2 regions of the Paenibacillus sp. JCM 9796 genome follow, and region 1 is predicted to be linked to the other one. Evidence: predicted binding sites of a transcription regulator. Region 1 holds the regulator's gene; the other holds the start of a gene.
What was found. Region 1 encodes NrdR, which represses ribonucleotide reductase genes. Its sites were predicted from a motif close to AACACNATATATNGTGTT; they were not measured.

Region 1 (14,742 bases):
TGAACACAAAACTGGTCACACCGTCCGTGAGGAAATGACTCAAATCCTTATCTGGATGCGAAGCATTTATGATCGGGATACCGACTTGCCCATGTTGAAGAACGTAGAGAGCTACACAAAAGGCTTTTGGAAAGGCTTATTCTCTTGCTACGATCATTCGCATTTACCACGAACAAACAATGACCATGAACGTTTTTTCCGGCAGACGAAGACGCGTCATCGTTGGATGACAGGTCGTCGTAGCTGGAATGAATACATACTTCGAAATGGCGAATATATTGTGCTTGTCGACGATGCACTGCGACAGAAAGACTTGTCTGACAGACTAAGTCTTGTTTCTTATGAGAATTACAAACAACAAAAACAGCATTGGAATAACCGACTAAAAGAAAGCGTCCTTCGCCGAAGGTTCAGAAAAAATCCACTGGCTTACCTACAAGAACTTGAAAATAAACACAGTGTGTTGGTTATTCCGCTGTAAAAAAAAAGAAGACCGACTCTTCAGGAGTTACCGCCATACCAAAAAACGCAGCCGCTCTGGCTGCGTTAATTTAATAGATATTGGTGGAGCCAAGGGGGATCGAACCCCTGACCTCATCGCTGCCAGCGATGCGCTCTCCCAGCTGAGCTATGGCCCCAAATTTTCCAATTATACAATTTCTTGCAACATTCAATCACTTACTTTAAGGTAGTGCATTTGCCAAGTTTGGAACCCCAGCTGAGCTAATGATCCGTGTGGCGACAAAAAAGATAATAACACAGAGGAACTAAGCTTGTCAACGCTTTTGCGTTAATTAATTTTTCCCGCCTTCGCCGCCGACATGATGCTTGCCGAGCAGCTCGTTAAGCTCCTTCATGAACATGTTGATGTCCTTGAATTGTCGGTACACGGAAGCAAAGCGAATGTAGGCCACTTCGTCCACGGGGTACAGCTCGCTCATGACGATTTCACCGATATCGCGGCTGTCTACTTCGGCGTGGGCGGTGTTGCGCACCTGCTTCTCGACTTCGGAGACGATCATCTCGAGACGCTCGACCGAAACCGGACGCTTCTCGCAAGCGCGGATAAGGCCGCGGAGCATTTTCTCCCGGCTGAATTCTTCCCGGCTGCCGTCCTTCTTTATGACGATCAACGGAGTCTCTTCCACCATCTCGAACGTCGTGAAGCGCTTCGTACATTTCTCGCATTCGCGGCGGCGGCGTATCGATTTATTTTCATTAGCGGGGCGGGAGTCAAGCACTTTCGTCCCGGGATAGTCGCAATAAGGGCATTTCATCGAATTTCATCCTTTCAAGTTTCCAGCGACTTCCTCACATGAAGATCGCCATTACGCACATAATAGGATTACCAACGACAAGGAGGTGAACAGACATGGGTGCAGGTCAATCCCGCAGCAGCAACGTTTTGGTAGTCCCTCAAGCAAATGCAGCGTTGGATCAACTGAAATACGAAGTAGCACAGGAACTGGGTATCGCCATTCCTCAGGATGGTTACTACGGTAACATGGCTACTCGTGATACTGGTGCAATCGGTGGTCACATCACACGACGCCTGGTACAAATCGCTGAGCAGCAACTAGCCGGTCAATTCAAATAATAACACGTTTTGAGGAATACGCAAGAAGTGTCGGACAAGGCTCCCGCAAGGGCTGCCTGTCCGATGCTTCTTTGCATTGAAAGGTCGGGACTACCCCCGGCTCCATTCGTCCCCGTACAGTTTATGATATTTGTTATAGTAGTACATCACGCGTTGAATGTAATGTCTCGTTTCACCGTAAGGAATTTGATTGGCGTTCTGTAACGTACCGTCCCACGCCTTCTCCTGCAGCCATCGGCTGACTTTGCCATGCCCCGCATTGTAACCCGCGATCATCGCATGCATATTTCCGCCGAATTGTTTGTCCATCCAGTGCAAATACCACGAGCCGAGCTCGATGCTGACCGCCGGGGTGCCTAATTTTTTCTTATACTCGGTGTCAAACGGCGCTTTCTCGATAATCCAATTCGAAGTGTCGGGCATCAGCTGCATCAAGCCGTAGGCCCCCTTATTCGATTCGGTATCCGGCTTATAATTGGATTCAACACGGATGATTGCCGCAATCAAGAACGGATCAAGCTCATACTGAAACGCGTTCCGGCGAATGTCGTCTTCATAATGAATAGGGTACAATAGACGTCCGATGAACGAGCTGCTCAAAAATAAAAAAATGAGAAAGGTCAGCAGCAATATGGCGAATACCCGCTTCTTGCGCCAAAACTTCATGTAAGCCCCCTTTCCTTCCAGAACGCCTCGATTTGCTTTTCCGTTTCTTCCAGCGAGCCTGTATTATCGATGACAATGTCCGCCAGTCGCCGTTTCTCTTCAATCGGCATTTGCGATTGAAGCCGCTGCTCCGCTTGCTCCGGCGATAACCCGTCGCGAGCCATCAGCCGCATCAATTGTACTTCGCGCGGAACGTACACGACCATGACCCGCTCCACCATCGACTGTAAGCCGGATTCGTACAGCAGCGGAATATCCACGACTACCAGCCTGTCCGGAAATTCATTCTCATAAGCCCGCATCCGCTCGCGCATCGTTGCGCGAATGGACGGATGCAGCAGACCCTCCAAGTCACGGCGCGCCTCGGGGTCGCCGAAGATACGCTCGCCAAGCTTCTTGCGGTTGAGCGAGCCGTCCTCCTGCAGCAAATCAGCCCCGAAACGTTCAATGACCTTCGCCAGCACGGGCGTGCCCGGCTCAACCACTTCACGGGCGATGCGGTCCGCATCGACAAGCAGTGCGCCGCGGCGGACGAGCATGGCGGCCACCGTGCTTTTCCCGCACGCGATGCCGCCGGTTAATCCGATATTCATCGTAAGATCCCTGCCTATTCCACCATATCAAGAACGTAGTTATAACAATTTCATGATGCCCATCACGATCAAAACAAATCCGGGCAGCACCGACAACCGGCGAACCCATTTCATCTCTGCGTACCGAAACCCGATTCTCAAGCCGAATCCGAGAAAAATGCCGCTCGACAGCGTAATGACTGCCGCTGTGAGCCAGGGCGTAAAGCCGATCAACGCGGCCCCGATCCCTGCGCCAAACGCATCCAGAGACAGTGCCAGACCAAGCAGCGTCGCCTCGTACGCCGAGATATTGCCGGAACGGTCCATATCGGCGATCGACGGCTTCCGCAAGATTTGGATAACCAGGCCGAATCGCTTCAGCTCGATGTACACAATCTCTTTCGCCGTGACCGCAACTGGCGGCGCCTCGCTTGCTTCAGACCTCCCGGCTGCCGATACGGATTCCTCTCCATCGTTAGAATCCAGACCTGGATCCTCATCCTTTTTTTGCATAAACAGCTGATACAGCGCCCACACACCGATGCCCATCAAGATGAAAGCGCCGATATCCTTGGCGACATTCGGATGAACGAAACCGCTCATCCATACGCCGATTTGCATCGAGAGCAAAATAATCAAGCCCGAGACGCAGCAAATGATCGCCACCGACAAGAACGGTATCCGAATTTTGCGCAGCCCGTACGTGACGCCGACGCCGAAGCCGTCCAAACTGACGGCAAGCGCCAGCAGCATTAATGAAAAGACCGGCAGCATGCTCTTTCCTCCCAGCTAGAAACCGTCGAATTAGCGGCGGTTCAATCGTTGTGCAACGACGCAGTCAGCCCTAAAGCTTATACCTCGCGAACGTCTCACTGGTTACTATATGGGAGTTCTGGGCGGGTGGTGCATCATTCGTTCATAATCGGCCGCCGTTACGCTTTGGTCTTGCCGCCCGAGCTGCGTTTGCGTTTCAACGGCTGGCACTTCGGGCAGTAGTGCGTGCCGCGTCCGGCCACGACCTTCTTCTCGATGTGCTGCCCGCAAGTAGGGCAAGGCTCTCCTTGACGGCCGTACATGTTGAACTGGTGCTGAAACATCCCAATCTCGCCTTGTCCGTTCACGAACGATTTGATCGAGGAGCCGCCGGCCGCTACCGCATCGCGCAGCGTCGACACAATCGCCTCATGCAGCTTGGCCCATTCGGACGCGGACAACGAGTTCGCTTCCCGCTCCGGATGGATGCCGGCCCTAAACAACGATTCATCCACATAAATATTCCCGATGCCGACAATGTATTCCTGATTGAGCAGGAGCGGCTTAATTTTGGTCGTCCGCTTCGCGAGCCGGTCGGTCATCGCCTTCAGCGTGAACGCCTCGTCGAGCGGCTCAAGACCGAGCTTGCGCAGCGGCGCCTCCTGCAAATCCTGATCTTTGGCAAAAATATGCATCGTGCCGAACTGTCTCACATCTTTATACCGCAGCTCGCTCCCATCCGTGAAATGAAACACGACATGCGTATGCGGCTCAAGGGGTTCGTCTGAACGGTAAACCCCGTATCGGCCTTCCATCCGCAGATGGGAGACGAGCGTATAATGATCGAAGATGAAGCGTAAAAATTTCCCGCGCCGCTCCACCGAACGGATCGTTTCACCAACAAGCAGCGCGGCGAAAATTTCGATGTCGTCCGGATGCTGAACGATCCGCGGCAAGCGGACGGTCACCCGTTCGACGGTTTTGCCTACAACAAGCTGCTGCAGCGTGCGGCGGACCGTCTCGACCTCAGGCAATTCCGGCATGATGTTGTGTCCCTCCCGATTATTTCGCTTCGTACCAATTCGTGCCGCTGTCGACGTCGACCTTAAGCGGCACGTCCAGCTGGAGCGCCGATTCCATGACTTCCGCCACCATGCGCTTCATCGACTCCAGTTCCTCTTCCGGCACTTCAAGCACCAACTCATCGTGTACCTGCAGCAGCAAGCGGCTTCGCACGCCTTCTTCCAGCATGCGCCGATCCAGCTGCACCATAGCCAGCTTGATGATGTCCGCGGCAGATCCCTGGATCGGCGAATTCATCGCGGTTCGTTCCGCGAACGAACGGATGTTATAGTTGGACGCCGTAATCTCCGGCAAATAGCGGCGGCGGTGGAGCAGCGTCGTGACGTAGCCGTCGGTCCGCGCCTTCTTCACAATATCTTCCATATATTGGCGAACCCCCTGGAACACGGCAAAATATTGCTCGATAAACTGAGCCGCGTCTTTACGGGTAATGTTCAGGTTCTGCGACAAGCCGTAATCGCTGATGCCGTACACGATGCCGAAGTTAACGGCTTTCGCTTGGCGGCGCATATTCGAGTCGACCTGCTCCTCCGCCACGCCGAACACGTCCATCGCCGTCTTCGTATGAATGTCCATATTGTTGCGGAACGCTTCAATGAGCCGCGCATCCTGTGAAATGTGCGCGAGCACGCGCAGCTCGATCTGCGAGTAGTCGGCCGTCAAGATACGCCACCCCGGTTCGGATGGCACGAATACCTTGCGGATTTTGCGTCCTTCTTCGAGACGGACCGGGATGTTCTGCAGGTTCGGGTATTGGCTGCTCAGCCTGCCCGTAGCCGCGATCGTCTGCCTGTAGTACGTGTGCACCTTGCCGGTATCGGGCCGAACCTCTTTCAGCAGCCCTTCCACATACGTGGATTGCAGCTTCGCCAGCGTGCGGTAATGCAAAATTTGAGCAACGACCGGGTGGCGGTCCTGCAGCTTCTCGAGCACCTCGGCGTCGGTGGAATAGCCGGTCTTCGTCTTCTTCACAACGGGCAGCTGCAGCTTCTCGAACAAAATTTCGCCGAGCTGCTTCGGCGAATTGATGTTGAATTCCGTGCCGACCGATTCATAGATGCTCTGTATAATCTGTTCGACCCGTCCGCTCAATTCGGCGCCGTACCCCTTCAGCTCCTCGGTATCGACCTTGATGCCCTTCTTCTCCATCGAAGCCAATACAAGCGCAAGCGGGAGCTCAAGCTCGTAGAACAACCCGTGCATTTCGCTGGCCTCAAGGGCCGCCATCAGCTTCGGCGTCAGCCGCTGCACGGCTGCCGCCTTGCGTCCCATGAAGCCGGCCAGTACGTCCTGCTCCGGCACCTGGAACTTCGCCCCCTTGCCGAACACGTCTTCGTCGGCAGGCAGCGCCGGCAAGCCGTAACGCGACGTCAGACCGGACAGCGTCAGCGTAGACTCGGTCGGATCGAGCAAATAACCGGCCAGCAGCACGTCGAAGGCCACGCCCTGCAGCTCGATGCCTCTCCACCAAAGAGCGACGACTGCCTTATGCAAGTCGTACACGGTGATCGACTTGCCTTCGTCGGCCAGCCAGGCGCGAACTTCGCCGGCGCCATCCCCCGTCAGCACGTCGAACGGAACGTAGTGCACGCGGCCTGACTCGGCGCCGGAATCCTCCTGCGCTTCGGAGGAGCCTCCCGCATCGTCCGCCTCATAGAACGCGATGCCGAGCACCTCGGCCGTATGCGGATTGTCTCCGATCACTTCGATGTGGAGCGCTTTTACGCGCGGCAGCGCAGCGATAAGCTTGTCCAGCTGCGACTGATCGGATACCCGCACCGTCTCCACGGAAGCGGCCGGAGCCGCTTCCGTCCCGTTCTCAGACGATTCGTCTCCGCCGACACCGACGCTATGCAAATCGAGCCGTTCCAGCAGCGATTTGAATTCCAGCTTGCGGAACATCTCCCCGAGCGCCTGCTTGTCGTAACCCGCATAAGAGAGCGAATCGAGCGGCATATCGACCGGCACCTCGCGGTATATGGTCGCAAGCTCCTTGCTCATCCGCGCATCGTCGGCATGTGCGGCGACCTTCTCGCCCATCTTCCCTTTGATCTGCGATGCATGCTCCAATACGTTTTCTACGGTCCCGTATTCATGCAGCAGCTTGAGCGCCGTCTTCTCGCCGACCCCGGGAATGCCCGGAATATTATCGGACGTATCGCCCATAAGTCCCTTCAAATCGATGATTTGCTGCGGTTTCAGCCCATACTTCTCGTCGATATGAGCAGGGTCGAACAGCTCGATCTCGCTGATCCCCTTCCTCGTTAACGCGATATGAACCTTGTCGGAGGCGAGCTGCAGCATATCTTTATCCCCTGTCACGACGACGACTTCCTTCAGCTCGTCCTGACCCTCGGCCAGCCGGGTGACCGTACCGATGATATCGTCAGCCTCGTATCCTTCCAGTTCGAACTGTTTGATCCCGAACGAAGCAAGCAGCTCCCGCAGCAGCGGGAATTGCTCGGTCAATTCCGACGGGGTCTTCTCCCTCCCGCCTTTATATTCCGCATAACCTTTATGCCGAAACGTCGTCTTCCCCGCATCGAACGCCACAAGGAAGTGCGACGGCTGATGTTCCTCTAACAATCTCAATAACATGGTCGTAAATCCGTAAACCGCGTTCGTGTGCAGCCCTTTCGAGTTGCTGAGCAGAGGAAGCGCAAAAAACGCACGATACGCGATACTATTTCCATCGATCAAAATAAGCTTGGACAACGATTACACCCCATTCGCAGGCAGACTACCTTCTACCTACATGATAGCATACGACTCCAGAAGAAAAAAACATAAACGAAAGCGGACGGAACAGGGGTGACCCGGGCTAAGCTCGCATAAAATGAACTAACTCGCTCCTAGCCGCGCTTTGCGTTCGCATCGCGCCAGGAAACCGGAGGGATGAAAGTGACTGAAGACAAACCGCTTAGCGGAAAGCAAGCCGTATTCTTCGATGTCAATCAGACGTTGGTCGTGCGGGGGCTCAGCTTTGAAGCCAGTTTTCGCGAGGTGTGGAGCCGCTACACGGCCCGTTGGAGTACTGACGACACGCCGGATGCCGGGCAATTATGGCAGGCCTATATCGGCAAATGGCATCATCGCAAGAAGGCTCGCGCCACCTTCAAGCAGCTTGACGAACTGCAGCAGCAATGCTTGCGCGAAGCGTTCGAGGAACAGCAGATTCCGTTCTCCTCCGCGATGACCCGTGATTTTATGAAGGAAGTGCTGCAGCTGCAGGTCTCTGCCAAGACCATGCCCCCGCACACGCTCGAAACGCTTGCCGCGCTCGCTCCGCGCTGCAAGCTCGCGATCATCAGCAACAGCCCGCGCGCCGAAGTGATGCTGCTGCTCCAGAGGTTCGGCCTGCATCCGTTCTTTCCGCAGGAACGCATCTACACCGCCCTCAAGCCGGCGGACAAAAAGCCCGCCCCGCTCTTGTTCAAGACAGCGCTGCAGGCGCTGCAGCTCCCTCCGCGACATGCCGTCATGGTCGGCAATTCGTGGAAGCACGACGTATGCGGAGCGGTTAAAGCCGGGCTCGACGCCGTATGGCTGCACGAGGACAGAGACTCCGCGGCGGAGGGCAAAAAAATTTCCCAGCACCGGCTGGGAAAAAGAAAAGTGTATTTAATCCGGCGCCTGGATCAGATGCTCGATTTGTTCCCGTGATGCGCAGGCTGCGGATCAGCGGCGGGAGCCGTCGCCTCCGAGCCGATGCAGTCGCAGTAATACACGCTGCCGCGATACGCCTTGGACAGCTTTTTCAGCCGGGCCGAGACCTGTGAAATTTGCTCGGGCGTCACGCCGAGCCCGGACTTGCAGACGACCAGCGCTAACGACAATGTCACACCACCGCTCTCCATCCGATTGCCGTGCCGGTCTTCGACGTAAGACCAGTTGTCTACTTCATAAAACGCCCGAACGCCCCGGTCAAAACGCTGAAGGATGTCCGTACATAACAATTCCGGGTTGGAGGTGCCGCTCATGGCAATGAAATCGTCACCGCCGATATGTCCGACAAAGTCATCCGGGATGCCGGCAAGGTGGATCGCCTGTTGAATGCAATCGGCCGTAAACTGAATCAACTGGTCGCCCTGATGAAAGCCGTAACGGTCGTTAAACCATTTGAAGTAATCGAGGTCGGCATAAATGACCGAGAAGTGACGGCCCTCGGTCAGCCTCCGATTCAGCTCGCGGTTAATCTGTAAATTACCGGGCAATCCGGTAAGCGGACTGGCGACTTTGGCATTCTCCATCTTCACATTCGTCATGCATTCCAGAATGGTGCGGATGGAGGCGGTGCCAAGCATGCAGCCTTTCGACGTGACGATGACCAGATCGTATAAATTACGAATATCCCTGGATGTGGCAAGCCGCGAAACCCATTCTACCGGCGTATGCTCCTCAACGATTAAGGGCCGAACGTCCATGATTGAATCGATCGGCCGATTCCAAAAGAGCGAATAGCCGTATTGCCCGGCCAATTGCTGAAATAACCGATCGCGCATAATAAGGCCGACGGGCTCGCTCCCAGTCGTCACCACCACACCTTGGGCGTTTACATGTTCTTTGAAGTAATTGGCTACGGTCGAAATCGGTGTCTGGGCGTCGAACGTCGGGGAGGGGGAACTCAGCTCGCCGATGCTTAGCACATGCCCTGACATCTCGAGTTTTTTGCGGTGTGAGACAATATGCTGCCGAAGCTCGGGAGTTAGATCCGCCGGTTCCTTATCAGGACGTCCCAGCAAGAAACCTTGTCCGTAATGGACCCCCATCAGCGTAAGCTTCGTCAGCTCCTCCTCGGTTTCTATCCCTTCGGCGATCAAATAGACGCCGAGCTTCTCGGCGAACGTCACCATCGTTTCAAGGATATATTCCTTTGTTTTGTTCCGATGCACGCCGGAGACGAGAGAACGGTCCACCTTGATATAATCCGGGTGCAATTCGGCAATGGCCTGCAGCGACGAGTAACCTGCCCCCGCATCGTCGATGGCGATCCGGTAGCCCTGCTTCCGGTAGTGATCCAGGATATGCTTGGTCTTCTCAAAATCTTCAATCGAGCTGCGCTCCGTAATTTCGAACACGACGTTAGCCGGTGTGAGACCGCGAAGGCGCAGCAGCTCTAGCGTTTGCCCCGGGGCAAACAAAGGGTCGTTCAAGATGTCCGCCGACAAATTCAAAAAGAGCTGCTGCTTCCCGCTGCGCAGCGTGACGCTTCCGATCGCATTCGACCGCGCCAGCCTATCGAGCGGGTACAACAAGCCTTCTTGTTCGGCCAACTCAAACAACGGCAGCGGGGAATGAAGCGCACTCCGTTCCGGTCCGCGCGTTAAAGCCTCGTAACCGAGGACCTCCCCGTCGCTCAAGGAGACGATGGGCTGATACACGGAGCGGATGTTCTTCGAGTGCAACAGGTCGAGAAGCTCTTCCCGCAGCGCTCGCCTCACTTCCGCTGACGACTCGATCAAGTTTCGGTCTGCTGCCATATCCATCCCTACTTATCGAATTGTAGTCTTATTCTACATTCACTATAACATAGGACCTTCAACCTAGTATTAAATGGAAACGACAGCGCATGTTAAAATATTGTAAAATATTGCTTCTTGTATCCGTCACCGGTTAAACGGAAATTTAAAAAAAGCACAGCTTCGGCAGTTGGCCAAAACTGTACTCTTCTCCTCAAACATTCAGATCTTTACGCTTACCCGTAACCATATAAATAACGCCTTCGCCGATATTGGTCGTATGATCGGCGACGCGCTCAAGGAAATGCGCGGCCAGCATCAGCTGCGACAACTCGCGGTTGCGCGCCAAGTCACTGTTCATGAGGCCGTTGATCTCCTCCACGACCGAGCTGTACAGCTTATCGACCTCGTCGTCGCGTTCGGCGAGCCTCGCTGCGCGATGCACGTCCCGCTGCGTGTACGATTGCAAGCTTTCGCTCAGCATTTCCCGAACGATCAACGCCATATTCGGGATGATTTCCAGCGGTTTCACCGGGTCTTTGCCTGCCAGACGCCGGGCGATCTTCGCGATATCGACCGCGTGATCGGCGATTCGCTCCAAGTCGACGGCGATTTTGAGCGCCGTCCCGATGATCCGCAGATCGCTGGCCATCGGCTGCTGCAGCGCAATGAGGCGCAAGCAATTTTCTTCAATTTGCAGCAGCTTATCGTCAATCTGATCGTCTTGATCGATCGTTTGCTTAGCCAGCGCTTCGTCCCGCTTCGCCAACGCTTCAACCGCTCCTTCGATGCTGTTCTCTACCAGAGTGCCCATATTGAGCAGTTCTTGCTGCAAATCTTCCACCGCTTGATGAAAATTCGACCTCGTGTCCATCCGCTACTCCTCCTAATTATCGTTGTCGTAATTAACCGAAACGTCCTGTAATATAATCTTCCGTCCGTTGGTCGGTCGGCGTCGTGAAAATTTTCTCCGTTTGATCGGATTCGATCACTTCGCCATTCAGGAAGAAGGACGTGAAGTCGGAAATCCGTGCAGCTTGCTGCATATTGTGCGTGACGATAACGATCGTATATTTCTCGCGAAGCTCGCGGATCAGCTCTTCGATCTTCAGCGTCGAGATCGGATCGAGTGCGGACGTCGGTTCGTCCATCAGCAGAATGCGCGGGTTCACGGCGAGCGCTCTTGCGATGCACAGCCGCTGCTGCTGGCCGCCGGATAAACCGTAGGCCGACTTTTTCAAGTTGCCGCTGACCTCGGTCCACAACGCAGCCGCCTTCAAGCTCGTCTCGACGATGTGATCGAGCTGTTCTTTATCTTTTATGCCGTGAATGCGCGGACCATACGCAATGTTATCGTAAATGGATTTCGGGAAAGGATTCGGCTGCTGGAATACCATGCCGATGTTTTTGCGCAGCAGCTCGACATTCACATCGGGGTCGTAAATATTTTGACCGTCGATGGCTACTTTCCCTTCAATCCTGATGCCCTTGATCATATCGTTCATCCGGTTTAACGTCCGCAGCAGCGTCGACTTCCCGCAGCCGGAAGGTCCGATGAAGGCGGTGACAGAGCTTTCGGAAATTTCCATGTCCACTTTCTTTAACGCATGAAATTCGGAATAATATAAATCCAGCTGCTTTATATCTACAATCGTTGTCATCTCTAGGCTCCTCCTGAACGGTCTTCTACAGCTTCCTCTGATACTTGTTGCGCAAATAGATGGCGAACGCATTCATGCTGAGCAGCATGATGAGCAATAAAATAATCCCTGCCGCGGCCACGTTCTGAAATTCCGCCTGCGGCTGGCTCGCCCAGTTGAAAATCTGGATCGGCATTGCCGTGAATGTATCCATCGGCGATTGCGGCAAGAAAGCCACGTAAGCGACCGCGCCGACGACGATAAGCGGAGCCGTCTCTCCGATTGCCCGGGACAACGACAGAATCGATCCGGTTAGAATGCCCGGCAAGGCCGTCGGCAGCACCACGCGGGTGATCGTCTGCCAGCGGTTCGCGCCGAGCGCGAATGAAGCGTTCCGCAGCGACTGCGGCACCGTCTTGATCGCTTCCTGCGAGGAGACGATAATAATCGGCAGCACGAGCAGCGTCATCGTCAACGCGCCGGACAAGATACTGCGTTCCAAATGCAGCAGCCGGACGAAAACCGTCAATCCGAGCAGTCCGTACACGATGGAGGGAACGCCGGCGAGGTTCGCGATGTTCGTTTGGATAATACGGCTGAATAAAGTGTCTTTGGCATATTCCTCCAGGTAAATCGCGGTTGCGACACCGATGATGAACGTGAGAGGGGCCGTAATCGCCATCAGCCACAACGTACCGACGAAGGCGGCCAGAATGCCGGCCCGATCCGGTAAACGCGATGAATAGTTGCTCAGGAAGTCCCAATCCAACCAGCCGAGACCTTGATATAAGATTTGTATAAGCAATAAAGCAAGCGCAACAATTCCGAAGCAGGTGGATGCAAAAAACAACTGATGGAAACGTTTATTTTTGCTTTTGCGTTTGTTGATGTGCTGAAGTTCATTATGGCTTTCCATCAGTATTCCTCCCTGAACTTTCTGGAAATGTAGCTTGCCAGAATATTCATAGCCAATGTCATGACGAACAACGTCATCCCTACTGCATAAATCGTTAAATATTCGATTGATCCATACCGTGTATCGCCAGAGCTGACCGATACGATATAAGCCGTCAACGTTTGCAAGCTTTGCAGCGGATTATAGGCCATTACAGCCATATTGCCCGCCGCCAGTGTCACGATCATCGTTTCGCCGATCGCACGGGACAACCCGAGCACGAAGGATGCGACGATACCGGAGAAAGCGGCCGGAACGACGATTTTCAAAGCTACCTCCAACCTGGTCGACCCAAGCGCGTAAGCGCCGTTGCGAAGCGCTGTTGGCACAGCAACCATAGCGTCTTCGCTTAAAGAGGAAATAATCGGAATAATCATGATTCCTACAACGATGCCCGCACTAAGGGCATTGAATATTTCCGTTTGCGGAATGATGAACCGGAGTACAGGCGTAACGAACGTCAGGGCGAAGAAGCCGTATACGATCGTCGGAATGCCCGCCAATATTTCCAGAATCGGTTTGACGATATTCCGCACTTTTGCAGGTGCATATTCGCTTAAATAAATGGCGCTGCCGAGCCCGATCGGGATGGCGACGGCGCTGGCGATCAGCGTAATGAGCAGTGTACCCGAGATCAGGGGTAAAATGCCGTACTGCGGCGGCTCGAACAGCGGTGTCCACTGGATGCCGCTGATGAATTCCCAGAACGGGACTTCCCGGAAAAAGCCGAACGATTCGACGATGAGGATCAGCACGATGCCGACGGTCGTCATAATCGAAATAACAGCAAAAAAGGCCAATATCTTGGGTATCAGCACATCGGAGGATAATACGTTTTTTTTCTTTTTATAATTTACTTTTGTCAATTGAGGCGAAACTTTTTTGTCCATAAACATCCCCCCGTGTAAAGCAAGTAATAGTCGGAAAACCGCGGCACTCCACAGCGAACCTCCGGAGTGCCACGGCTTCCAAACTTTTTTACAGATTCAGGTTCATTATTTCAATAATTCCAGGTTTTTGTTCAAAATATCTTGAGGAAGCTTGATATACTTAACGGCTTCAACCAATTTCATGCCTTCCGCACTGTTGTAATATTTCAAAAATTCTTTAATGTGCGGTTGATCGATCGCTTTCTTCGTCGGATACACGAAGATGTAACGGGAAAGCGGCGCATAGGTCATTTTTTCGATCGTTTCGTGAGTCGGAGCTACTGCCGGAGCGTTCGCATCCTTCTTGATCGCAACGGCATTCAACTTATCTTCATTTTCTTTGTAGTAAGAGAAACCGAAGTAGCCGAGAGCAAACTCATCGCCGGCTACGCCCTTCACAAGTACGTTATCGTCCTCGGAAGCCGTGTAGTCCGCGCGGGATTCTTTTGCTTTGCCGTTGATCGCTTCCGTAAAGAATTCGAACGTACCGGAAGCCGTACCTGGGCCGTACAACTTGATTTCTTTATCCGGCCATTCCGGACGAACTTCGTTCCATTTTTTCAATTTGCTGTCTTTATTCCAAATCTTTTTCAATTCCTCTGCCGTCATATCCTTCGCGAACGTGTTCTTTTTGTTTACGACAACGGTAATGCCATCCAAGGCCACGGGCATTTCAAATGCTTCGGTGCTTTGTTTCGTTTTCAATTCGTCCAATTCTTCTTTTTTGAACTTACGGGACATGTCCGCGATATCGATTTCGCCAGCGATCAATTTCTTCGCGCCGTTACCGGAACCGGACTCGCCGACTGTAATTTTTACATCTTTATTTTTCTTCATGAACTCCTCGGCCACAGCCTGGGAGATCGGGAACACGGTGGAAGAACCGTCAATTTTGATCTCGCCCTTCAGACCTGCTGGAGCCGGAGTCGCTGCGGAAGGAGCCGGCGTTGCGCCACCTTGCGTATTCTCGTTTGCTTTAGTACCACATGCCGCCAAAGACAATGCCATTACTGCCGCAGTTACCGCCAACGTGCTTTTCTTAAACAACTTGACCACTCCTTAAAATTTGTGTTTGTCGCTCACAATGA
Region 2 (14,742 bases), 280 kb from region 1:
GACTCTTCCCGTCGTACGGTTCACATCAAGAGTTAGCAATTGAAGGTAAACCGGAATATCCTTAATCCGTATACGGAATTGGAATCGTTCAGTGGAACTTGTTTCCGGAGAGCGGCCCTCTGTAACTTTTAATTGCAAATATTTCGTATAATCGGGAAGCGCCTGCTTTAAAAAACGTAACGCGACAGTGAGGCATTGCTGCCGACCCAACCAATGCGGGCCTTGCTGCTTTAAAAATGACATGAACGATAAAACCCGGCCGTCGCTTTTGTTGACAATCGCTTTGATGGTTTGTGCGGATCTTTTATAAAAAAAGCCGTCTAGCGAGGTATCATGTGAGCCTCCATCCCTATCTCGGCTGCCCCATACGACGCCGACGATTTCGCCCAAACCTTTTTCCCGCAGCTTGATGAAATCGTTGCCGGCAACGCCAACGATCTCCTCTGTCGTCCGTGACGATTCAATTTCACCATGTATTTCGGGCACAGAAATATAGGCGGTTTCCGCTGCGTCATCACCGTCGCTTATCATCAGTTCTCCTGTTTCCGCATTGATGCTGTGTACTTGCTGCACCGGAACGTATACGAGCCTCAGCTCCTCTTTCTCAAGGTCGAGGATTTGCGGATTTAGCGCGACTACGGCGAGACGGATATGAAGAGCGTCCGTGACACCGGGCAAAAGCGTATCTTTCGGAATAGGCGAAGAGATCTCCGGAAAAAATGATGATCGTCCGTAGTATCGGAATTGAATGACTTGGCCCGAGAGGCTTATCTCGGCAAACCAACCGGTCACCGGCAACGGCATGCCTGAACACATCTCGGCATATGCAAAGCGAATCGACCTTTGTCCATGAATCGCTTTCGTTAAGGAAAAAACCGCTGACTCATTCGGATAATGCAGTTCCAAAAAATGTTCGGCACGTTGTTGAAGCGACCACACAAGCAGTTCGCTCTCCGGTGATTCAAGCTCTTCCCGAGAATAGCTTATAAGGTTTCCGTTTCCTTGAAGAGTAAGATGGATGCTTGCTCCCGTTTCTATATCGGACCATACAAACAACGCTCGCTCGCTTCCGCTTTCTGAATCCCCAGAGAAATCTTCTATTTCCAGCCGGTGACATTCTGAGATATGGGCTATTCTTATTGCTTGCTGACGCAAAGCATGTGTGTCCATCGGCGTATTCCCCCTGTTTGAGTCACATGAGTAACACTGCCCCAAGCATAATGCTTCAATATGAACATTGTGTAAACAATTGATGAATGGGACTGAAACATACAACATAAAATACAGGACGGTTTATTTATCATTTGTTCATACTCATCCTGTACGCTTTATCGCGGCGATCCTCATGCTGGCGATCGTGCCATGCGGCACAGCGGCGGAAACGTCCTGCTTTAAACCGCTGGACTAAGACGAGAAAGCCAATTATTTTACAACGAGTAAGCATTCAATATGCTGTAAAAGCAACGGAGACGATAGATGTGTCAGTTACCATACTTCTTGCTGACTTGGCGAAGCTCCACCGCAGGATTGTGACCAGGGCCGGGTGCTATTGCTGGGGTTGATCCACTTTTTGCGTTAACATCCATTGCCCTTTCTCCTCCATTCTCGTTCCCATAACGCCGCTTCCGAAGCCGTAAATTCGTCCCTCGCCTTCCCCCTTCGTCGGGAAGCGCTTGGCAAGAGCAAGTACATCGTCCCAAGTCATTGCATTCGTAGGATAGGGAACCCCATACCGATCGAATAAATCTTTATTATAAAAGAGCGCTCTGGTGCTGATGCTGGGGGCCAATCCGACCAACCGCCCGTTTCGAAGTAATTTGGTTTCTTAACTTTTGGAAGAGATTGTCCATAAACAATTCACTATTAGAATATGCTGCTTTTTGAAAAATTGGATCTTTAGTCTTTAAAAAAGCCCGGATTGATTCAAGGTAATTAGCAAAGGTTTCTTCACTCGACAACTTATCAATATAACGGTCCAATACAGCGATAAGAAAGCGACTTTTTCGGAATCATTTAGCAAAGTCATTTTTTTCACCCGCTTCTTTCGTTTCTTGCATCATAACCAATTATAACAAAACAAGCGATCAATCGAGATAAGGTTTAAACCGCCTTCTCGATAATCGCTTGTTTATGTGACCACGCTTAGTCACATTGCCAGTTTTGCCATCATTTGTAGCCACTTTCGCAGCTTCAATGATTCATCACAAAATCTGAAGAGGCCTCACGGCCTCTTTCCTTACGAACATCTGCTGTATCCGCAGTTGGAGCAGTTTTTGCAGCCTTCGCTGTTGATCAGCGAGGCGGAGCCGCAGGACGGGCACAGGTCAAGGGATGTGGCCGCGTTGCGGGTAACCGCGTATTGGGCGGTAGTTTCCATCACGACTTCTTGCGTGGCCGTGATGTAGTCTTCGGCGGTATCGGTGAAATCGCCATGCATTTCAAGCGCTTTGGCCACTGCGTCAGCGATCGATTCAACGCGGTTGGCGCCGAATCCGATGGCGCCGGAACCGCCGATGCCCTTCAGGTGCTTCACGAGCAGCTGTACTTTGTTGCCGTGATCGCCGTAGCGGAGGAACAAGGAGCAGACGCGGCCGAGTGCTTCGGACATCGCGAACACGTCGGAGCCGGCCTTGCCTACGTTCAAGAAAATTTCGCTCGGCGTGCCGTTCATATCATTGATCGTAATGTACGCCATGCCGAAAGGCGTATTGAATTTATAAGTCGCACCGCGCAGCGCTTGCGGACGGCGCTTATACTGCTTGTCGAACACTTCCTCCGTCTTCGCGTCGATGTTCACGGACAGCGATTGCGACAAGCTGGACAACGAGGAATGGTCGTTGGCATTCTCTGCAGACGCGGCCGGAGCCTGCTCGACCTTCTTCTCTTCCTTCTTCTCCGTGCTGAGCACCTGTACGTCGCGGCTGCCGTCACGGTAAATCGTTACGCCTTTGCAGCCGAGATCGAAAGCAAGCTCGTACAAGCGTTTCGTTTCTTCGACCGTGAAATCGGACGGGCAGTTCGCTGTTTTCGAAATGGAACTGTCCACCCACTTCTGGATGGCCGCCTGCACACGGATATGATCCTCCGCAGACAAATCCATCGATGTAACGAAATAATCCGGGAGCTCTTCGTTCGGATGCTGATCCTTCCACTGCTGAGCGATCGGAACGTACTGCTTGTCGAATCCGAGTCGGCTTTGGCGGTAATATTCGAAGGCAAAGTACGGTTCGATTCCCGTCGATGTGCCGACCATCGTCCCCGTGCTGCCCGTAGGCGCTTGAGTAATGACCGTCACATTGCGCATGCCCTTCTTCTTCACGGCGGCGCCGACTTCCGGATATACGGAGGTCATCGATTTCATAAAGCCGCTTTGCAGGAATTTATCGGCCTCGAATTGGGTAAACGAGCCCTTCTCCTCGGCGATATCCGCAGAAGCGAGGTAAGCCTCCCGCGCCATAAAGCCATAAATTTTATCCAAAAACTGCAGCGATTCCGGACTGCCGTAACGAATGCCGAGCTTTATCATCAATTCCGCCAGCCCCATCGATCCTAGGCCGATACGGCGTTCATTCTGCTGGTTAAGACGGTTTTCTTCGAAATGGTAAGGCGTCTTGTCGATGACGTTGTCCAAGAACCGTGTCGAGTAACGAACGACTTTGGCCAGTTCATCCCAGTCGACGTCGTGATTCGCCTCATCGTAAAACTTCGACAGATTTACGGCCGACAAGTTGCAGACGCCCCAAGCGGGAAGCCCTTGTTCGCCGCACGGATTCGTGCAAATGATCGGGTTGAAGTACCAGCTGTTGGACATCTGGTTGTAATATTCCATAAAAACGACGCCGGGCTCCGCCGATCTCCAAGCGGACTCGATGATCGTATGCCAAACGTCGCGCGCTTTGACCGTACGGTAGGTAATAACGGCTTTGCCGGTCTTCCGCCACTTCTCCAGATCGCCGTCCCAAATGTCGTTGTACTCGGGGTCGGTCGTATCCGGGTATACGAGCTCCCAGTCCAAATCTTCCTTAACGGCTTTCATGAAGCTGTTGCTCACGCAAACCGACAGGTTGGCGTTCGTAATTTGCCCCATCGTCTGTTTGACGGTGATGAAATCGACCACGTCCGGATGCCAGTCGTTGATCATCAGCATCAGCGCGCCGCGGCGGCTTCCGCCCTGTTCGATCAAGCCGGTCGTATAGCTGAACAGCCCTCCCCATGAAACGGCGCCGCTGGAGGAACCGTTCACGCCTCTGACAACGGAACGCCGCGGACGGAGCGAGGACAGATTGATCCCTACACCTCCGCCGCGCGCCATAATTTCCGTCATCTCCGACAGCGTCGCCATAATGCCGCCGCGGCTGTCATGCGGAGACGGAATGACGTAACAGTTAAACAGCGTAAGCTCGTCGCTGGCGTCCGCTCCTGCGGCGATGCGCCCGCCGGGAACCAGCTTCCAGTCGTCCAATATATAACGGAACTTGTCCGTCCATTCTTCGCGCTTCTCCGGTGTTCCCTCTACTGATGCCATGGCAGCGGCCAAGCGATCCCACATTTGCTGCGGTGTTTTCTCAAGCGTTAAGGTCAGCTTCTCGACCGACGACTCTACGACGTCGCCGCTGCGCAGCTTCACTTTAACTTGTCTGCCCTGACGTTCAATCACTTCACCGACTTCCTTCGCGGGAAATTTCGGATCATCTTTGGTCAATACCAGAACCGTATCGCCCACCTTCGTATGGCTCGTATCGGCGTCCTTCATAGCGTAACGGTCCAGAAATATTTTCTCGCTTAAACCTTCCAATTTGGTCTGCTGCGTAGTTTTCAAAACAACAACCTCCCGGAATAAATGATCAGCCAATTCGTCAAATCACAATATCTGGTATGCGAAATTCATTATACAATACAATATATAGTGTATCGAATGAGATATCCTTGAAATTGCCGAGTTAGTCCGAGCCTCTCCCGAATTCTCTTCAATTTTCTTCGTTTTGCTCTCTGTTTCGTTCACCATAACTATAGTTTATTCGACAAAATCCGTTTCTTCTAACGCGTGGGAAGAGGACTTTCGACACGTTGACGAGCCCTTCACTTCGTCTCGAACCGTCCCTCACTGCGATCTGGACGGGCCTTTTGTACCTGAGCCTATAATCGGCCTTTCAAACTTTTGACAACTCCGTACAACGTTGTTAGTCTAAAATTATCATAACACAAGCATCCGCAGAAACGCAAACACACGTTCCCGTTTCCGCGCAACCTGTATAACTTAAGGAGGATCATGCGATGCCGCAGCAAATATGGTTCCAGCAAGGGCTGCTTTCCAAAGAAGAGGTTCGAATTTCACCCGATGACCGCGGGTATTATTTTGGGGACGGCATTTATGAAGTGTTTCGCGTGTATCACGGCCGTCTCTTCGAAGCAGACGCCCATTTCGACCGGTTGGAGCGGACGGCTGCCGCCCTGCGGATCCCGCTTCCGCTCCCCCGCGAAGCGATGGCTGCGAAGCTCCGGGAACTGATTGCGGCGAACGAGCTGCAAACGGGCACCGTTTACATGCAAATCACACGCGGAGAAGCCCCGCGCTCCCACCCGTTCCCGGCCGACGCCGCACCGGTGCTGTTCGCTTCCGCGTCGGAATACGGACGGCCCCTTGCCTCCATGCAGCAAGGGATTAGCGCCGTAACGGCGGAAGATATCCGCTGGCTGCGCTGCGACTTGAAGACGCTCAACTTATTGCCGAACGTGCTTGCGAAGCAGGAGGCGCTTGATCGCGGCGCGGACGAGGTGATCCTGCACCGCAGCGGCACGGTAACCGAGTGCAGCGCGTCCAACGTCATGATCGTCCGGGACGGGGCCGTCTGCACGCACCCGGCCAACCATCTCATTTTGCACGGGATCACAAGGCTGGTGGTACTTCGGCTCGCCCGGGAGCTCGGCATTCCCGTCATCGAAGAGCCGTTCACGATCGACATGCTCCGGGAAGCCGACGAAGCGTTCATTACCGGTACAACGGTGGAGGTGACGCCGATCGTCCGCATCGATGACGCCCCTGTGGCTCAAGGCATCCCCGGTCCGGTCACACGAAGGCTGCAGGCAGCCTTTGAGCTATTAATCGGCCTTTAAATCCGCTTTGCGCTCTGCGCGGTCCCCACAACAAAAACTGTACCGCCGTCCAACGTATCGCGCATGCGCCGTCAGGGGCGGTACAGGGTTTTCCCATTCAAGATCCGTTATCTCCGCAAATTCCATTCGCGGTTATCGTACTTCTCCTTCACCAGCTGCTGCGCCAGCTCGCGCTCGTACAAGGTCAGCTCGCCTTCCACGAGCCGGATGCCAAGCCCTTCGGCGATGCCGGCGGCGAACGCCTCGTCCACAGCCTCAAGCCCGACGGCGTCTCGTCCGGCATCCCGCATCAAATCATTGATGGCCACCGCTTTGCGGAGGAATTGCTGTTTCATCCGATCCTTCACCTTATCGCTGGAGAACAGCAGCAAATCGAACAGCGCATCCGCGTCCAGATCGAGCAGGATCGAGCCGTGCTGCAGCACGACGCCTTTCGCCCGCGTTTGCGCGCTGCCCGCCACTTTCCGGCCCTCCACGACCAGCTCGTACCACGAAGGAGAATCGAAACAAGCCGCCGAGCCCATGGACGCGTACTTCTGCTGGTCGTCCTCGCTTGCCAGCTGCACCATATCGGCTTCCAGCCCCAAACGGCGGAACCCGAGCAGCAGCCCGTGGCTGAGCACCCTGTACGCCTCCGTCACGCTGCCCGGAATGCCCGGATAGTCCTCGGAGACGATGATACTGTAGGTCAGCTCCTGATCATGAAGTACCGCCCGTCCCCCGGTCGCCCGCCGGACGAAGCCGAGCCCCGCACGTTCCACCGCTGCGAAATCGACTTCATCCTTCGCCTTCTGAAAGTATCCGATCGACAGCGTCGCCGGCGACCAGCCGTAGAACCGCACCGTCGGCGGCACCTTCCCTTCGCTGTGCGCCGTCAAAATCGCCTCGTCGACCGCCATATTGTAGGCCGGAGCCCCATGCCCCGACCGAATGAACCGCCACTCTTCAACCATTCCCCATCACCAGCTTATATATAGGATCTGCGCCCCGAAAGTGCGCTTCCCTTCATCATAATGCATTCGAACGCCGTTTGAAAGCCCGCCCTTTCGTGCATACTAAAAATTAACTCTGGCTTGCCTGGTTAAAAAGCTCGGCTACCAGAACCGATGCAGCTTTTTAACCGATCTCTAGCATCGTGCCGATGAAAAAGGAGCGAAAAACCCTCATGCAACCTACCGAACGAAAAGAACACGTGCGGCCGTTGAACGAGCATGTCGAGCTGCATTTTGAACGGGATTGGTTCGAGGAGCTGCATGCCCGGGCGCAGCGTAACGGCCCATGGGACGATTGGACGATGTTCCGGCTGGCAATCGAAGCCGAGCGCTCCGGCTTAATCCGGTCGTTCGACGAGCTTCTGTGCCTGACGCATCTGCCCAATCTCGTGCCGATGGAGCATCAGATCGATACGGCCAGGAAGGTGCTCACCGAAATGCGCGGTCGCGCCATTCTCGCCGACGAGGTCGGTCTCGGGAAGACGATCGAGGCCGGTCTTATTTTGAAGGAATACTTGATTCGGGGTTTGATCAAAAAGGTGCTCATTCTCGTCCCCGCTTCCCTCGTGCTGCAGTGGGTCCGCGAGCTGAATCAGAAGTTCGGCATCCCCGCCGTCGCGCAGAAGAAGGAATATATGTGGGCGCAGAACGACATTATCGTCGCCTCGATGGATACCGCGAAACGCGACCCGCACCGCAGTATCGTGATGGAGCAAGAATACGACATGCTGATCATCGACGAGGCGCATAAGCTGAAAAACAAAAAAACGACCAATTACCAGTTCGTCATCGAGCTGCGCAAAAAATATTGCCTGCTGCTGACCGCCACCCCGGTGCAGAACGATCTCAAGGAGCTGTACAACCTGATCACGCTGCTGAAGCCGGGGCAGCTCGGCGGACAATCGAGCTTTCAAGCGAACTTTGTCGTCGACAAGCGGGTGCCGAAGAACGAAGGTCAGCTGCAGCAGGAGCTTAGTAAAGTGATGATCCGCAACCGGCGCAGCGACGGCAACGTCTCGTTCACGAAGCGCGTGGTGCGCAACATCCCGCTTCAGCTCTCCGCGGAGGAACAGGCGCTGTACGACGGCGTCACCGACTTCGTCAAAGGACGTTATGAGGAGTCCGGCGGCGATCTCAGCAGCATCCTCTCGCTCGTTACGCTGCAGCGCGAAGTGTGTTCGAGCCGCGACGCCGTGTTTATTACACTGGTCAATATGTTTAAGAAGACGGAAGAAGACTCGCCGATCCGCCCACGAATCTGGGCGCTGGTCGAGCTCATTCGCAGCATCAAAGCAAACACGAAGGCGGAGAAAGTGCTCGAGCTGATCGAGTCGATTCAGGACAAGGTCATTATTTTCACCGAATACCGCGCTTCGCAGGAGTATCTGCTGCAATATTTGAAGGACCGCAAAATTACCGCCGTCCCGTATCGCGGTGGAATGAACCGGGGCAAGAAGGATTGGATGATGGATCTGTTCCGCAACCGCGCGCAAGTGCTGATTGCGACCGAAGCCGGGGGCGAAGGCATCAACCTGCAGTTTTGCCACCATATGATCAACTTCGATTTGCCGTGGAACCCGATGCGCGTCGAGCAGCGGATCGGCCGGGTACACCGGTTAGGACAGGAGCAGGACGTGAAAATATATAACCTGTCGACAACAGGTACGATCGAGGAGCACATCCTTTCGCTGCTGCACGAGAAGATCAACATGTTCGAGCTCGTCATCGGCGGGCTGGATACGATTCTGGAGCGACTGGAGAAGACCACTTCCCTGGAATCGCATCTGGCGAAAATGATCCTGTCTTCACGCAGCCAAGACGACATCCGCCGGCAAATCGACGACCTCGGCCAATCGTTCACACAGCTGCGCAGCGAAGTGCAGGCCGAGGCGCAGGACGGCGAACGGCTGTCGTCGCTGCTGAACGCAGTCGGCCAAACCATTTCTCCGCATTCCGCCGCAGGCGGCGAGGAGGTGCAGGGATGACGATGAACGCGCAGCAAATTCAATCGTTCGTCCTCCGCTACCTCGAAGCCGAGCAGTGCGAAATTATGGAGAAGCATCCCGCTTACGTCACGGTGAAGCTGTCGCCGTCGGCCGATCGGGATTTAAGCCACCGGCCGTATTATTGGAGCTTCGTCGAACGCACCGGGGTCACGCCGGAGACGATGACATGCACCTTTATTTTCGACCCTGACGCATACCGCGAGCTCCATCCTCAGGTGCAGCAGCCCGGCATCAGCACCGCCGCGCCGCCGGGGATGGCCGGGGCGGGCGCGCCTGCGGGCGGCACAACCGGCGCAGCCGCAGGCAGCCCAAGCTCTGCCGCCGCGAACGGCCAGGCTGCGCCGCCGCTTCCGCAGCCGCAGGGCGACAGCATTCTCGGCCGTTACTTCGGCTTCGTGCCAACGGCGTTCACCGCACGAGTGCCGCGCGACGAGGTGACGTACGGCAGCCGCCGGCTGGAGCAAATTTTCGCCGCGGTGCGCGCCAAAGGGAAGTTCGTACGGCTGTTCGAGGCCTACGTGCCTCCGGAGCCGCGGCATACGCAAACGATCCCGTACGAAACGTGGCTCGCCGTCAACTACAAGGTCGAGCTGACGAGCGACATGAAGCGCAGCGAAATTCATTCGATCGGCATCCAGCTGCAAACGGGCGAAATCCGCGAGCAGTTCCAGGAATGGATCGCCGCCCGCAAGCTGACGCCGCGTCTCCCCGCTCATGTGTACGTGACGCCGGACAAGATTACGCTGCCGCGCGCCGTCCTGTTCCTGGAGCAGTACATGGAAGCGAAGCTGGCCGCCTACGATCACCGCTGGGCCGAGGAGGCCCGCCTCCGTCTCGCCGAAGAACACGCGCGCGTTCGCGATTACTACGAGCCGATGCTGCGGACGGCGGAGCCCGAAGCGCGCCCGGAGATCGAGGCGCAGTATGCGAATCGCACGCAAGAAGTGGAATGGCAGTATCGGCCGCGCGTCCAAATATCCGCCATCAATTGCGGATTGTTCCACGTCCCCGCTGCGAACGGGAGACTCTCCTGACGAACGCGCGCGAAAGCTAGCGTTTTTGCAGGAAAAGTATTTTCTAAGTATCTACAGGTTCTAACAAACTTTTCCCGGCATAACTTGTACAATAAGAGCATATTCGCTCTTGCGGCGCACAGGAACGATGCACCGACTCCACGCGAAGCAGGTGAATGATATGAAGAAGCTAACGATTCTGCTCTCGGCCTTGCTGATCGGGACAAGCCTGCTGGCCTTCGGGCCGGCGCCCGAAACCGTTTCCGTTCATGCCCGGCAGGACGAATTGCCCGCTGCCGCACTCAAGCAGGCTGTCGGCGCGCGGACCTTGCCGACCGGCGTCCCCGCTCCCGAACTGCGGGAAGCGGTCAACCGCTTTATCTCGCAGCTTGCCGAACAGCCCGGCTTCGATACCTGGCCGCAGGCCGAGTGGACAAGCCAGCCGCTCGGGCCCGGAACGCACGGATGGATCATCCTGGTCCGTTCCGGAGGACAAGAAATCGGCTATCTGGTCGTGCATGCCGACGAATCCGGCCAATACCTTCTGACCGAGTACGGTAAAGGCAGCTTCCCGCTTTTCAGCGCAAACACGCTGTACCAAAGTCTGGTACGGCTTGAACTTATCGAATATCCTTATCATGCCGAGCGTTTATATTGGAATCCGCTGCAGGCCGTTTGGAAGGTGTCCGTCGAGAACGCGGACCGGATTTGGTACCTCGACGCCAAGACGGGCGAGGAGCTGCCAATAGCCGAATCGGATCTGCCCTCCCCCGGAGAAAACATGTCTTCTTCCACCATGAAAACGTTCACGAAACTTGATTCGTCGCATACAATAATAGAAGCCGGAGAAACAACGCCTCACGATCCTTACGGCACCTTGCCTTGGGTGCGCGGCGAACAGGCTGCAGACGGCAGTTTCCCCCGGGTCCGCGAGCGGGTCGAGGCCGGGCAGCCGCCGGTTTTTGCGGCCGAGCTGTATAACGGCTCCGTCACTGTGCCGCTCGCCGTAGCCGGCTACCAGCTTTGGTCCGGCGGCGATTCGTTCGTACAGGTCGCGCAGGACGGCGACCGGTTCATTCCACTGGATGCGTTAGCGCGTCTGGGCCGTTTTTACCCTTAACCTACGGTTTTTCTCCTCTCTTCCCTATATATCGAAAAGCTTCCTGCGTTGCCGTCGGCAGCAGCCGTTCTTCCAGAACGCGCCCATGCTTTCGGGAACAAGAAGCTTTTCCTTTTTTTTTGCGGATCAAAGCGGCTCACCGTTCCTTTTCTTTACGCCGCCCCCAACGCCCCGACCACATCCGCAGCGCGAGCGGCAGCATGCCGAACCATCGAACCTCCCAATGCTCTTTTAATTCTTTCCGCCCGGCGCGCGCCTGCTTACGCACTTCCTTCGGCGTTTCCATGTACCTCACGACCCGTTCGATCACATATTTCGCGAGCTCGTCGCCCTTGACCATGCGCACCTCTCTCCTTTCCTCATCAGTATGCGCACCGGGGGGGTGCCGCAAACCCGAAAACCGACTTATAATAACGCCAGAAGCGTAAAAACACGGTCCGGTCGGTAGTCCGGATGCACGGAACCCCCGCCCGTCCCGGCCCCGGGAAGCGGCTGTTTCCGTGTCGTAGCCTTCCCCCTCGGGATGTCCCTCGCTCCTGTATTCCAAAGGAGGGGAACGTCATGCAGCTTACGGTTTATCGGGATGGCGAATTTTGGGTAGGTGTAGCGGAGGAAGAAGCGGACGGTCGATACAAAGCGTGCCGACACGTCTTCGGCGCGGAACCGCACGAAGCGGAGGTGCTTGAGTTTATTAACGCCACGCTGCCGCGGCTCTTCCGCAGAACCGCCTCCAGTGTGGAGGCGCCAATATTTACGGAGCGCGGACGCATCAATCCGAAACGGCTCGCGCGCGAGGCGGCGAAAGAGATGGAGCGTCAAGGCATTCGCGATTTGGCCAAAGCAGCGTTAATGGCTGAGCTGGAGCACCGCAAGAAGACACGCAAAGTCGCCTCCCGCGAGCAGAAGGAAGCCGACAAGGCACGCAAGCGCGAGATCGCCGTTCAGAAAGCCAAGGCGAAACACCGCGGCCGCTAAATCTTTGACGTCCTGCATGAAACGATGCATGCGGGCAAACACCCGTTCCCGTTCGCCGCACCTTATCGTGAAGGCACCCGGTGGACGGGTGTTTGCCGTTTCGTTGACACGGAAGCGCTCCAACAAAAAAAAGCGGAGCTGCGATGCGCCTCCACTCACGCGCACTAGCCCCGCTTTTCCACTCTCACGACGGTCTTTACATTTTCACAATCCTTACATTTTCTCCGGCGCGTCCAAGCCGATCAAAGCGAGCCCGTTCGTCAGAGCCACGGTCGTCGCTTTCGTCAGCGCCAGACGCGCCGCCTGCACGTCCGCGTTCACATCCGCTTTCAGAATCGGACACTCCTTATAGAAACGGTTGAAAACCTGCGCCAGATCGATTAAATACCGGCTGATGATCGAAGGCTCCAGCTTGTCCATCGCCTGAACGACCCGTTCCTTGAACAGGTGCAGCTCGCGAACGAGACCCTGCTCCGCCGGTTCCGTCAACAGCTCCAGCTTCGCCGACGCCGTATCGACCGCACCCGCTCTGCGCAGGATGCTGCAGGCACGGGCATGGGCGTACTGCACGTAGGGCCCGGTTTCGCCTTCAAAGTTAAGCGCCTCGTCCCACGAGAAGACGATGTCCTTGATCCGGTTGTTCGACAAATCGTTGAACACAACCGCGCCGACCCCGACTTGACGCGCAACTTCTTCCTTGTTCTCGAGCTCCGGATTTTTCTCTTCGATGATTTCGCGCGTTTTCTCGATCGCCTTGGTCAACAGCTCTTCCAGGTTGATGACATTGCCCTTGCGCGTCGACAGCTTCGCGCCTTCCAGGCTGACTTTGCCGAACGGCACGTGGACGAGCTGCTTCGCCCAGTCATAACCCATCAGCTCGATCACCTTGAACCATTGCTGGAAGTGCAGGCTTTGCCCGGCATCCGTCACGTATACGGCCTTCTCGAAATCGTACGTGTGCTTGCGATAAATCGCCGCCGTAACGTCGCGCGTATGGTACAGTGTTCCGCCGTCCTTCTTCACCATCAACGCCGGAGGCATATTGTAATCTTCCAGCTTCACGAGCAGCGCGCCATCGTCTTCCTCGAGCAGCTGTTTCGTCTTGAGCTCCTCGAGCACAGCCGCCATCTTGTCGTTATAGAAGCTCTCGCCCGCGTACGAATCGAACTTGACGCCGAGCAGATCGTACATCTTGTGGAATTCCTTCAAGCTGATTTCCACGAACCAGCGCCACAGCTTGTGCGCTTCTTCGTCGCCCTGCTCCAGCTTCACGAACCAGGCGCGCGCTTCGTCCTCCAGCTCCGGCTTCACGTCCGCTTCGTCGTGGAACTTGACGTAGAGGCGCTGCAGCTCGTCGATGCCGCCGGCTTCCACCGCTGCCTCGTCTCCCCACAGCTTGTAAGCCACGATCAGCTTGCCGAACTGCGTCCCCCAGTCGCCCAAGTGGTTGACGCCGACGCTGTTGTAGCCGAGAAATTTGAAAATATTGTACAACGCCCGCCCGATCACCGTCGAACGCAGGTGTCCGATATGAAACGACTTGGCGATATTCGGAGACGAGAAGTCGATGACGACGCTTCGCCCTTCCCCGATATTTTGCGAGCCAAAGCGTTCGCCCTGCGCCAACACCTCGCTCACCACATCCGCTGCGAACGACGCTTTATTCAAGAACACGTTCAAATAACCGGCAACGGCTTCCACCCGTTCTACTGCCGGATGCTCGCCCCAGCCTTGCTGCAGCTCCTCGGCGATCGCCTGCGGCGCTTTGCGCAGCTGCTTGCTCAGCTTGAAGCACGGCAGCGACAAATCCCCCATCTGCGGATTCGGCGGATATTCGATCCATTCCGCCAGCGCCTCCACGCTCACGCCTTCCAGCTTGGAAGCCGTCTGCTCGGCCAGCCATAGTTTGTAATTCATCCGTATAAGCCCCTTTCCCGATTGCGGCACGCTGCCGACAAACGCCCGCATACGACAAAGCACCCCGAGCGGGGTGCCTCCGTACGGGGCGCTGCTTTGTTGCTGTCGTCAAACTTCACATACTTTCCATTATATCGACCCGTGAAAATCGAGTCAAGCCGCTTTCACCGCTACTTTCCCAACCGTTCCAAGGCTCTGGCCGAACAAACATTCACAGCATCTTCTGCATCAGCACGACATTCAGCAGCCGTCCGAATTTCACACCGACCTCGCGCATCGTCCCCACCGTGTCGAAGCCGAACAACCGGTGGAGATGCAGGCTCGACGCGTTGCCTTCCTCGATGCGGGAGAGCACGGTATGCAGTCCCGCCTGCTTGCCTTGGGCGAGAACCGCTTCCAGCAGCGCTTTGCCGATCCCTTGCCCGCGGTACCCGTCCCGGATGTATAAAGACAGCTCGCTCGTTCGCGCATAAGCCAGCCGGTCCGAATACCGGTTCAGCGAGCTCCAGCCCGCCACGATACCGTCCAGCTCCGCCACCAGCACCGGGAATGCGTCCCCGTGCTGCTCGAACCATTGCTCCTGCTGCTCCAGCGTGCGCGGCACC

Region 2: ACZ439_RS04920 (adenosylcobalamin-dependent ribonucleoside-diphosphate reductase) is a predicted target of NrdR. The motif match lies at 4,894-4,911, and genes of this name have one in related genera.

Annotation. Positions count from the first base shown of each region.
Region 1 is NZ_AP043723.1:1,290,876-1,305,617, forward strand. It holds gene ACZ439_RS06365 (hypothetical protein) at 1-481, shown strand, start outside; tRNA gene ACZ439_RS06370 (tRNA-Ala) at 563-638, opposite strand; gene nrdR (transcriptional regulator NrdR) at 795-1,277, opposite strand; gene ACZ439_RS06380 (alpha/beta-type small acid-soluble spore protein) at 1,373-1,597, shown strand; gene ACZ439_RS06385 (lytic transglycosylase domain-containing protein) at 1,688-2,263, opposite strand; gene coaE (dephospho-CoA kinase) at 2,260-2,856, opposite strand; gene ytaF (sporulation membrane protein YtaF) at 2,896-3,609, opposite strand; gene mutM (DNA-formamidopyrimidine glycosylase) at 3,768-4,631, opposite strand; gene polA (DNA polymerase I) at 4,651-7,386, opposite strand; gene ACZ439_RS06410 (HAD family hydrolase) at 7,567-8,334, shown strand; gene ACZ439_RS06415 (EAL domain-containing protein) at 8,310-10,151, opposite strand; gene phoU (phosphate signaling complex protein PhoU) at 10,345-11,004, opposite strand; gene pstB (phosphate ABC transporter ATP-binding protein PstB) at 11,036-11,791, opposite strand; gene pstA (phosphate ABC transporter permease PstA) at 11,817-12,686, opposite strand; gene pstC (phosphate ABC transporter permease subunit PstC) at 12,686-13,615, opposite strand; gene ACZ439_RS06440 (PstS family phosphate ABC transporter substrate-binding protein) at 13,721-14,701, opposite strand.
Region 2 is NZ_AP043723.1:1,010,416-1,025,157, forward strand. It holds gene ACZ439_RS04910 (YcdB/YcdC domain-containing protein) at 1-1,278, opposite strand, end outside; gene ACZ439_RS04915 (extracellular solute-binding protein) at 1,547-1,789, opposite strand; gene ACZ439_RS04920 (adenosylcobalamin-dependent ribonucleoside-diphosphate reductase) at 2,237-4,819, opposite strand; gene dat (D-amino-acid transaminase) at 5,275-6,114, shown strand; gene ACZ439_RS04930 (lipoate--protein ligase family protein) at 6,222-7,067, opposite strand; gene ACZ439_RS04935 (DEAD/DEAH box helicase) at 7,280-9,091, shown strand; gene ACZ439_RS04940 (YqhG family protein) at 9,088-10,146, shown strand; gene ACZ439_RS04945 (hypothetical protein) at 10,307-11,245, shown strand; gene ACZ439_RS04950 (YqzE family protein) at 11,382-11,585, opposite strand; gene ACZ439_RS04955 (YjdF family protein) at 11,807-12,220, shown strand; gene argS (arginine--tRNA ligase) at 12,434-14,137, opposite strand; gene ACZ439_RS04965 (GNAT family N-acetyltransferase) at 14,349-14,742, opposite strand, start outside.